Regions from separate parts of the Brevibacillus sp. HB1.3 genome, predicted to be linked through region 3. Evidence: riboswitches for the same ligand, from Rfam matches in the RefSeq annotation. Region 3 holds a riboswitch; each other region holds the start of a gene.
The links. A riboswitch is a leader RNA that binds a small molecule or an ion and turns the genes downstream of it on or off. The one in region 3 is predicted to bind S-adenosylmethionine.

Region 1: linked by a shared signal. The riboswitch ahead of metK (methionine adenosyltransferase) and the one ahead of metH (methionine synthase) in region 3 are both predicted to bind S-adenosylmethionine.
Region 2: linked by a shared signal. The riboswitch ahead of HPY31_RS05915 (BMP family lipoprotein) and the one ahead of metH (methionine synthase) in region 3 are both predicted to bind S-adenosylmethionine.

Annotation. Positions count from the first base shown of each region.
Region 1 covers NZ_JABMIT010000002.1:81,160-84,444, reverse strand. Annotated here, with positions in the region: gene HPY31_RS05110 (S8 family peptidase) at 1-1,449, shown strand, start outside; SAM riboswitch class I at 1,511-1,612, shown strand; gene metK (methionine adenosyltransferase) at 1,746-2,951, shown strand; gene HPY31_RS05100 (polysaccharide deacetylase family protein) at 3,100-3,285, shown strand, end outside.
Region 2 covers NZ_JABMIT010000002.1:265,548-268,832, forward strand. Annotated here, with positions in the region: gene HPY31_RS05910 (ABC transporter ATP-binding protein) at 1-804, opposite strand, end outside; gene HPY31_RS05915 (BMP family lipoprotein) at 911-1,939, opposite strand; SAM riboswitch class I at 2,140-2,262, opposite strand; gene HPY31_RS05920 (methyl-accepting chemotaxis protein) at 2,414-3,285, opposite strand, start outside.
Region 3 covers NZ_JABMIT010000001.1:119,123-122,407, forward strand. Annotated here, with positions in the region: gene HPY31_RS00630 (YcdB/YcdC domain-containing protein) at 1-1,436, shown strand, start outside; gene HPY31_RS00635 (YjcZ family sporulation protein) at 1,502-1,609, opposite strand; SAM riboswitch class I at 1,823-1,924, shown strand; gene metH (methionine synthase) at 2,046-3,285, shown strand, end outside.

The DNA of each region.
Region 1 (3,285 bases), on a different contig from region 3:
ACCTTTTACCCAGAGAATCGTCCGCCGATTACGCAGTACTTCGGGAATGGAGATACGATTACTGTCCCGGTCAAAGCGGGAAATATGAATATCCGGTTAATGCGTAACGGAGGGGTCAACAACGCTTTTACCTACGTGCTGACGAGTAAGTTTACCATCAATCCGGACCGTAACGAACCGAACGATACGCAAGAGACGGCAAGGCCACTCGTAGGCAACGAAATCAGTGTAACAGGCAATTTTCACGATGAAGGGGATCAGGATTGGTTCTCCTACTATGTTCGTGAATACGGGCATTTGGATGTCACGGTTAGTCCTGATAACAAGCGTGTCGATTTATTGCTGAGTATTGGTAAACAAGAGCTCGGTAAAAAGATGGTTGTCTGGGACCCTACCTACGATAATGGAACAAAAGACAATCCGACAGAGCGCGTCCAAAAAGAAGTGTCACCAGGCAAGTATTACATCCGTGTGAGTGAGTACAATCGCAATGCGGTGAATGGCGAATATCAGCTGGATCTGGGATACACGCCAGTAAAAAAAGATTTTAATGAGCCGAATGACACCTATCAAACAGCGTCTCCGCTAAGCGGTGGGACAGTTATGTCAGGCACGATACCGACAGCTACCGATTCCGACTGGTTCCAATTTACTGTGAATAGTGAATCGTATGTGACGTTCCGAGCGCCGTACATTCCTGTCGATAGCGGCTTTCGTTTCGCGCTCTATAGCGATCGAAACTTGAACTATGCGCTTGCTTCGACGAATGAGGTAGCGGAGCTGTCGAAGCGAGGAAACGATATTATCGGTTTGCGTTTGCAGCCAGGAAAATATTATGTGCGCCTTAATAGTGGTACTTCGTTCAAATATGAATCGTACCGACTCACGGTGACGCAGCAGAAATTGATAGCGGGTTATCGCGATATTTCGGACCACTGGGCGCGCTCAGAGATCGTCAGACTTAGCTCTCGCGATATTGTAAATGGGTTTAATGATGCGTCATTCAAGCCGAATCAGGCAGTGACCCGTGCGGAGTTTGCGACGATGCTGCTTAAATCGATGCGTGCGACCGGTTCTAAGGTAGCGACTACCTATACAGGAAAAACGACCTTCCGGGATATGCCAAAGCGGCACTGGGCGTATCACAACCTAGGCGTAGCTTATCAATTGGGAATATTGAAAGGGTACCCGAAGAATGAAATGAAGCCGGATCAGCCGATATCGCGTGCAGAGATGGCGATAATGATCGCGCGGGCACGTAATGTGTTGATGTATAATCACGGTACCTCGAATTATCGGGATGTGCCAACGAGTCACTGGGCTTCTCCTGCCATCGAGGCTTTGACCTCGAGGAATTGGGTTAATGGGTACGGTTCTTCCTTTAAACCGAATGGAAGAGCAACTCGCGCCGAGGTAGTGGTAGTACTTTCAAAAGCCTATCAATTATAAGTAAAAATTTTCCTATTGACATCTCTGAAAAAAACAATTATTCTATTATCCGTAATGGATACTCTTATCCAGAGCAGGCGGAGGGACTGGCCCTATGAAGCCCGGCAACCGAGCTAGAGCGGTGCTAACCAGCAGAACGGACATCTGTTCTGGCCGATAAGAGGATGAAGGAAGCAAAAAACGCTCAAACCTTTTCCTCCTAAAAATTGGAAAAGGTTTTTTATTTGCGTTTACGTAGATAAAATCCTAACTCGGCTACCACACTATTTGTATGAGGTCAAAGGAGGTATTTTCTCATGGCTTTGCAAAAAGGTCGTCGTCTGTTTACATCCGAATCTGTAACTGAAGGACATCCGGATAAAATTTGTGACCAAATTTCCGACTCCATCTTGGATGCGATCCTGTCCAAAGATCCAAACGCTCGCGTAGCTTGCGAAACTTCCGTAACTACTGGTTTGGTTCTCGTAGCAGGTGAAATCACTACAAACACTTATGTGGATATCCAAAAGCTCGTTCGTGAAACCATTCGTGAAATCGGCTATGACCGTGCGAAATTTGGTTTTGACGCTGACACTTGCGGTGTTATTACTGCAATTGGCGAGCAGTCCGCTGACATTGCACTTGGTGTAGACCAAGCATTGGAAGCACGCGAAGGCAAAATGACTGATGCTGAGATCGAAGCAATTGGTGCTGGTGACCAAGGTTTGATGTTTGGTTTTGCTTGCAATGAAACACCTGAACTGATGCCACTTCCAATCAGCATGTCTCACCAATTGGCTCGTCGCCTGACTGAAGTACGTAAAAACGGAACACTTGCTTACCTCCGTCCTGACGGAAAAACACAAGTAACCGTTGAGTACGATGGCGACAAACCAGTTCGTATCGATACAATTGTTATTTCTACCCAACATGCTCCTGAAACAACTCTCGAGCAAATCAAGCAAGATCTGGTTGAACACGTAATCAAACCAGTTGTTCCAGCTGAACTGTTGGACGCTGAAACCAAATACTTCATCAACCCAACTGGCCGTTTCGTAATTGGCGGACCACAAGGGGATGCTGGCTTGACTGGCCGCAAAATCATCGTAGATACTTACGGCGGTTATGCTCGTCATGGCGGTGGTGCGTTCTCCGGTAAAGATCCGACGAAAGTTGACCGTTCCGGTGCTTACGCAGCTCGTTATGTAGCGAAAAACATCGTGGCTGCTGGTCTCGCAGACAAATGCGAAGTACAAGTTGCTTACGCAATTGGTGTAGCACAACCAGTTTCCATCGCAGTAGATACATTCGGCACAGGTACCATTTCCGAAGAAGCTCTGGTGAAATTGGTTCGCAAACACTTCGACCTGCGTCCTGCTGGTATCATCAAGCAGCTCGACCTGCGTCGTCCTATCTACAAACAAACAGCTGCATATGGCCACTTCGGACGCAATGACCTGAATGTTCCTTGGGAGCAAACAGACAAAGCAGAAGTTCTGAAGCAAGAGGCTGCTCAACTCTAATATTCCAAAGACATAAAAAGAGCCTGGTGTTGCTACTGGGCTCTTTTTCTTTTAGGAGCAGAGTCATCCAATTATTGGGTCAATTGTTGCACAGGAATTTGTATGACTGTGTCGAATCTCCTAGTGAGGAAGTAGAGGAGGGGTTTTTTTGCCGAACAGAAGGCTCTTCCTGATCGTATTTCTTACTTTTTTGTTTTTTATAGTGGCTATTGGGTTGTTAGGCGAATCTTTTCTGGAAAAAAAGAATAAACAAGAAGTGCAACCTTTTCCCCAAGTGGATACGTCTATAAGCATAAGTGAGACAAAAAATGCTGAGCCAAACGTCACACCAACA
Region 2 (3,285 bases), on a different contig from region 3:
GGTCTGCTTTTCTCGAACCGCAAGATTCTCCACCTGCAACAAGGGGCCTTTATCCAGAGGAAGTCGCTCAGCTAGCTCCTGCAATTCACGTCCAACCATCAGTCTGGCTAAATCGTTCGCATTTGTCTCATTCCGCGAAACCGTTCCCGTCACTTTTCCCCCGCGCAGTACCGTAATACGATCGGCTACCTCCATGACTTCCTGCAACTTATGTGTAATCAAAATGACGCTCTTGCCGCTCTTTGCCAAGTTTCGAATCGTTTGCAGCAGGTCGCGTACCTCCAGCGGAGTAAGGACAGCAGTCGGCTCGTCCAACACGATAATATCCGCTCCCTGATACAGGACCTTCAGAATTTCGACCCGTTGCTGTTCCCCGATCGAGCAATTCGCTACCATAGCCTGCGGATGAATCGGAATGCGATACTGCTCACTCAGCGCTCGCACCTTGTCCTCTGCGTCTCTTCTTTTGAAAAAGCCTGCTTGCTTCGGCTCATATCCAATCACGATATTTTCAGTCACACTGAATTCTCCGAAGAGCATAAAGTGCTGGTGAACCATCCCGATTCCATTTCGAATCGCGTCCTCTGGTCCGCGAAAAACAACTGGCTTGCCGTTTAACACGATCTCTCCCGACGTCGGCTGCTCCATCCCGTACAGCATCCGCATCAGTGTCGTTTTGCCCGCTCCATTTTCCCCGACAATCGCATGGACCTCTCCTGCTGCCAGTGAGAACGACACCTTGTCGTTGGCGGTAAAATCTCCGTACTTCTTGGTCATGCCCCTCATTTCCAAGCGATCGGTCATTCCCACTCCCTCATTTCTGTACGTCCTTTTATGAAAATGGAAGACCGACTACACAGCCGTAGTCGGTCACATCCATCACTGTGCACAAACAATTTGACGTGCGTGTTTAGAATTTATCTGGTACTTGGCGAGTGCCCGCTACAATCTCATCGCTGATCGCTTTCACTTTATCCACCACTTCTTGTCCGATAAAAGCGTTCAGCGGCGTCTTGCTTTCGTGCGTGACATAGGTTACACCAACACCTTTTTCCTTCAAGCCGTATGCCACAACACCTGGTTTGAACGTTCCTTCTACAAAGGTCTTCACGGTTTCATAAGCTGCCGCGTCAGTTCCTTTCAATTGGGACAGAACGATATGCTCTGGATCAATCGTCGTACGGTCAACGTCCTGACCTGCTGTGAAGAAGCCTTTTTCCTTCGCTGCTTCGAAAACGCCGAGGTCGCCTACTGCTGCTGCACCGTTAATGAAATCAGCGCCTTTGGAAGCTTGGAGCAAAGCCAATTCCTTCGCTTTTGCCGGGTCAGTGAAGCTTCCTACATAGTTGACCAGCAGCTCTGCTTTTGGATTTGTCGCTTTCAAGCCCTCTCCGAAGCCAACCGTCCATTTTTTTAACTGCGGAATATCAAGAGCCACAACCATACCCACTTTGTTCGTTTTCGTTGCCAAGCCTGCTGCTGCTCCCACCAAGTAAGCCGCTTCCTGCTCACGGAAGGTAACACTGCGAACGTTTGGCAAATCCACTACCGTATCAATAATCGCAAAATTACGGTCAGGATTTTCAGTAGCTACTTTTTTCAATGCATCCTCTGATGTAAAGGAAGAAGTGATGATCAAATCATAATTTTCTGCAACAGCCACACGCAGATTTTCTTCAATCGCTCCATGGTCTGTAGATTCGATCGTTTTTACTTCTGCGCCCAGCTCTTGTGCGGCTTTCTTTGCACCCTCGTCCATTTGTTGGAAGAATGGATTCACACCGATTTTCTCAGGCAAAATCAAGGCAATTCGCTTTTTGGCCGCGCCCTCTTGTCCTGCTGCTTGTCCTCCTGGCTGATCTGCCGGTGCGCTTGTGCCAGTCGAGCATCCTGTTGCCAATACTGCGAATGTCGTTAATGCCAGCAATAACTTCTTCATGATGTATCTCTCCCTATCCGAACTTTACGTTTTTCTTTATCCTATTAGGTAATGTACGGCTTTTCATCCATTTTTTCAATACTATTTACGAATATTCTCTTATAGAATTAATTTATCGTTCGTTTATTCCTCCTCTTCTTTTACAAATACAACAAAAAAACTCTCCCCGGAGGAAGAGTTTGCGTACGAAGCCGTTCTCTTCCTCATCTGTCAAAACCATGGTACAGGTTTTGCAGGAATTGGCACCTTTCTGTTCATGCATAGACATGATCAGTGGTTGCCGGGCATCATCGGGCCAGTCCCTCCGCCGCTCTTGATAAGGTAGGTGAATATATTTAGTTACAATGGAATTCATTCTAGCAGAACGGTTCGAAAATGCAATTCTTTTTTCTCAATTCCAAACACTTCTACAAGTAAATAAAAGTTTAAAAAGTCGTCTTTTCAGCACCGAGAAATTGGCGAGAAGCGCAACCTCTACTTTACGTGAAAGGTTTGCTGGAGGCGATGCGACAACGTATTTAGCTCGCCCAGCTCTTCCGTAATCTCACGCACTTTTTGATGCTGGTTTTCTGCTGTCGCAAACAGCTCTTCTAAGTTGGCTACCGATTCCTCGGTTACGGCTGTAATGGTCGACATCTCGATGGCAACTTCGCCGGAACGCACTTTTACCCGGTCCATGCTGGAGCTTACCTGATCAGCTGCTTCTAGGAAGGCCATCATCCCTGCACGCACTGCTTCAATGGAAGCCACTGTTTTTACGGCCAGCTCTTGGCCTTTTGCAACAGACACTTCCCCACTGCTCATATGTTGCACCGCATTCTCACTTTCCTGATGGAGTGACTTGAGAATGTCGGTAATTTCCTGTGTGGCTGTCGCGCTTTGTTCTGCCAGCTTGCGTACCTCATCCGCTACCACAGCAAATCCCCGTCCATGCTCACCTGCACGAGCCGATTCAATCGCGGCATTCAGTGCCAACAGATTCGTTTGTGTCGCGATCTGATTAATAGCGCCGACAATTTCCTCTACGCGATTCGCCTGGCGATTGAGCTGGTGAATCGTAGAGGCTGCTACATTGACTGCCTGCACAATTTGCTCCATCTGCGAGGACAGCTCGTTCATCATCTGAACGCTTTCTGTCAGACGACGGTTGTTTTGTTGCGATTCAGTTTTCATTGCGTTGGTCTGCGATGTGACTGCCTCGATTTCCTGATCGATGGATTGAACCTCTTCTTCGATCTTCACCGTAGAATTCGCCTGTGATTCCATACCGACGGCGACTTCCTTGAAGGCTACCATCATTTCATCTGTATTGCGCTTCGTACCTTCCGCATGCTCATGTACATGAT
Region 3 (3,285 bases):
CCTTTTTCACCAAGCTGACAGATGCCATGCCCGATTTGAGCCCATCCCTTCTTCTTTTGGATAAAGAAAAGAACCACGATGGCATGTCATTCATTTTGGGGAAAACGAACAAAGAGGGTCATGAAGTTTCTCTTGTGATCACTGGCAATGGTCAAGCATTGGAACATTATAGGCTTCTGTTTAAGGATGAAAAGGAAGCAAAGAGCCAGAAAAGAGCAGAAGGAGCAAAAGCATTGGAGCAAGAGCGACAGTTCCTGAACAAGCTGCTCGGGGCTGATAGCGAGAACTATCGGTTGTTGGACGCCAACCATCCGGGATTGTACCTGAGATATTATAACGGGATGCCGGTGTTGTCTGATGAAATAAGCATCGAAACAACCGACTCTGGCCACCTCGAATATTTCAATAAGGGGCTCGAATCATTTGAGCCGTCGCAGTACCCGGATGTATCGACTGCTGTGTCAGAAGAGGTAGCCATCAAAGAGCTGAGCGAGCATATGAAGCTTCGATACGTGCAGAATCCGAGAATACAGCCACAATCAAAACAAGGGGATATGTGGCAGCCCATTCTGGAGTACACACCAGCTGTTTCCTTCATGCAAAGAGGACGTGAAGATGGTCAGGAGTGGTATATCGACGCGACCAATGGCAAGATGGTGTATGGAACGGGAGATAACGGGCTTGCTTATGATCAGTTGAATACGAAGGAAGCACATCCGATCGAATCTCCAAAGGAATACGTCAAGGTTCGCTCCAAGGATGAGGCAAAAGCGTTGCTGCAGGCGGAATTCGGCATACAAGTGGATGACTCGACCTATAGAGAGAATAACCGTGACGGACGCAAGGAATACGTCTGGAATGATAAAAATGACAAGTATATCGGCGTAGAAGTCCTTGCAGAAACAGGGAGTGTTGTTGGGCTGGGAACACCGCGTTCCAATACAGCATTGACAGTAAAACGTGAACAAGCGGAAAAGACTGCACTCGCCTTCCTGCAAAAGTACGTCGATCCCGGCGTAACAGAAGTGCAATTGGCGCAAGTTATACAGCCAGGCGAAGCGAATCCTGTGTCATCGGGCGAATGGGAATTCAGATATCTCATGAGCAAGGATGGCATTCCAGTACAGGATCGCTGGCCAAAAGTGGCTTATTCAGTAACAGTCGATCCGTCTTCTGGCAAAGTGACAAAGTTCGAAAACTACAGAGAGACGCACGAGTTGGTGGAGCTTCCAGCATCCGACGAGATCGTCTCGAAAGACAAGGCTGTTGAGGCGTATTTACGCGTCATGCCTTTAAAGCTGGTCTATTTGATGAGAGATGTGGATGGGCAAAAATTAGCTCAACCAAAGCTGGCGTATGTGCCGTGGAGTGACGAAAAGCTGGCGTTCAAATATATTACTCTGGATGCCGTGACAGGCAAGATCATCACCAAATAACAAGAAAAAAAGGCTATCCCGCAGCCATTCCTGATGGCCTTTGGGATAGCCTTTTTTACACGTATCTAACACTCGTCACAGGAACACCCGATAATAACCAACAGGATAAACAGCACGAGCACGATTGCGAAGCAGTCACCGAAGAATCCGTTACCGCAGAAAGATGTACTCATCTTTGTTTCCCCTCCTTTCCGTTATACTCCAGTCTATACACGAATGCCGATATTGGACTGGGCGGATGCCCAGCTTAGGCAAAAATGGGCGCGTAAGAGGGGAGGCTCCGTAAAAAATAGACAATTCACAATTGACGGGGAGACAAAGGGGGTGTTAAGATACTTGCAAACATTCAAGACATTTCGCAAACTAACTAAATGACAAGTGTACGACTCTTATCCAGAGAGGCAGAGGGACTGGCCTGATGAAGCCTCGGCAACCGGTAAAAATCCGGTGCCAATTCCAGCAAAGCTACGTGCTTTGAAAGATAAGAGGATGTCTCAGGCGTTTTCGTATCTGCTGACAAATCCTCTTCTTTCAAAGAAGAGGATTTTTTTATTTTATTTACCCAATTATGGAGAATAAGCCGATGCAAGGGAGAAAAGGGGCACGTCAATGAAACCAACTTTTCGCGAACAGCTTTCCCGGAAAATTCTGATTCTGGACGGTGCAATGGGCACCATGCTTCAACAGGCGAACCTGACCGCTGATGATTTCGGCGGTGAAGCCTATGATGGCTGTAATGAACTCCTGAACCTGACCAGACCAGATGTGATCCGTTCGATTCACGAGAAATATTTAGAGGCGGGTGCAGACATTGTCGAGACAAATACGTTTGGTGCTGCTTCCATTGTTTTGGCTGAGTACGATGTGGCAGAGAAGGACCTTGAAATCAATATAGCGGCAGCACGCTTGGCCAGAGAAGCGGTGGATGCCTATTCCACGGAGGAGTGGCCGCGCTTTGTAGCAGGTGCAATGGGACCTACGACCAAAACCCTGTCGTTGACAGGTGGTGTCACTTTTGAAGAGCTGGTCGAGGCGTATTATCGTCAGGCAAAAGGTCTGATTCTTGGCGGCTCCGATGTTCTTCTTCTGGAAACCTCACAAGATACGTTGAACGTCAAGGCTGGCGGAATCGGGATTCGCAAAGCTTTTGAAGAGCTTGGACAGGAGCTTCCGGTGATGCTGTCAGGTACGATTGAGCCGATGGGTACGACGCTGGCGGGCCAAAACATCGAGGCGTTTTACATCTCCTTGGAGCATATAAAGCCTGTCTCTATCGGTCTGAACTGTGCGACAGGACCCGAGTTCATGCGCGATCATCTGCGGACTCTGTCAGGAATTGCCCAATGTGCGGTCAGCTGTTATCCGAACGCAGGCTTGCCAGACGAGAATGGCCATTACCATGAAACGCCACAGGGACTTGCTTCGAAAATGCGAGCATTCGCTGAACAGGGCTGGATAAACGTCGCTGGGGGTTGCTGTGGAACAACGCCTGACCATATTCAAGCGATGGCAGAAGCCTTGAAAGACTGCAACCCGCGCAGTACCGCTGTAGAACCGCTGAGCGCGGTCTCCGGGATCGAGGTCGTTTACGTCGAAGATGACAATCGTCCCTTGCTAGTAGGAGAGAGAACCAATGTCATCGGTTCCAAAAAATTCCGTGAAATGATTGCAGCCGGACACTATGAAGAAGCATCTGATATTGCCCGAGCCCAAGTAAAACGTGGCGCACACGTCATCGATATATGCTTGGCTGACCCCGACCGTGATGAATATGAAGATATGGAAAAATTCCTACAGTTCATCGTAAAAAAAGTAAAAGCGCCTCTCATGATCGACTCGACAGATGCCA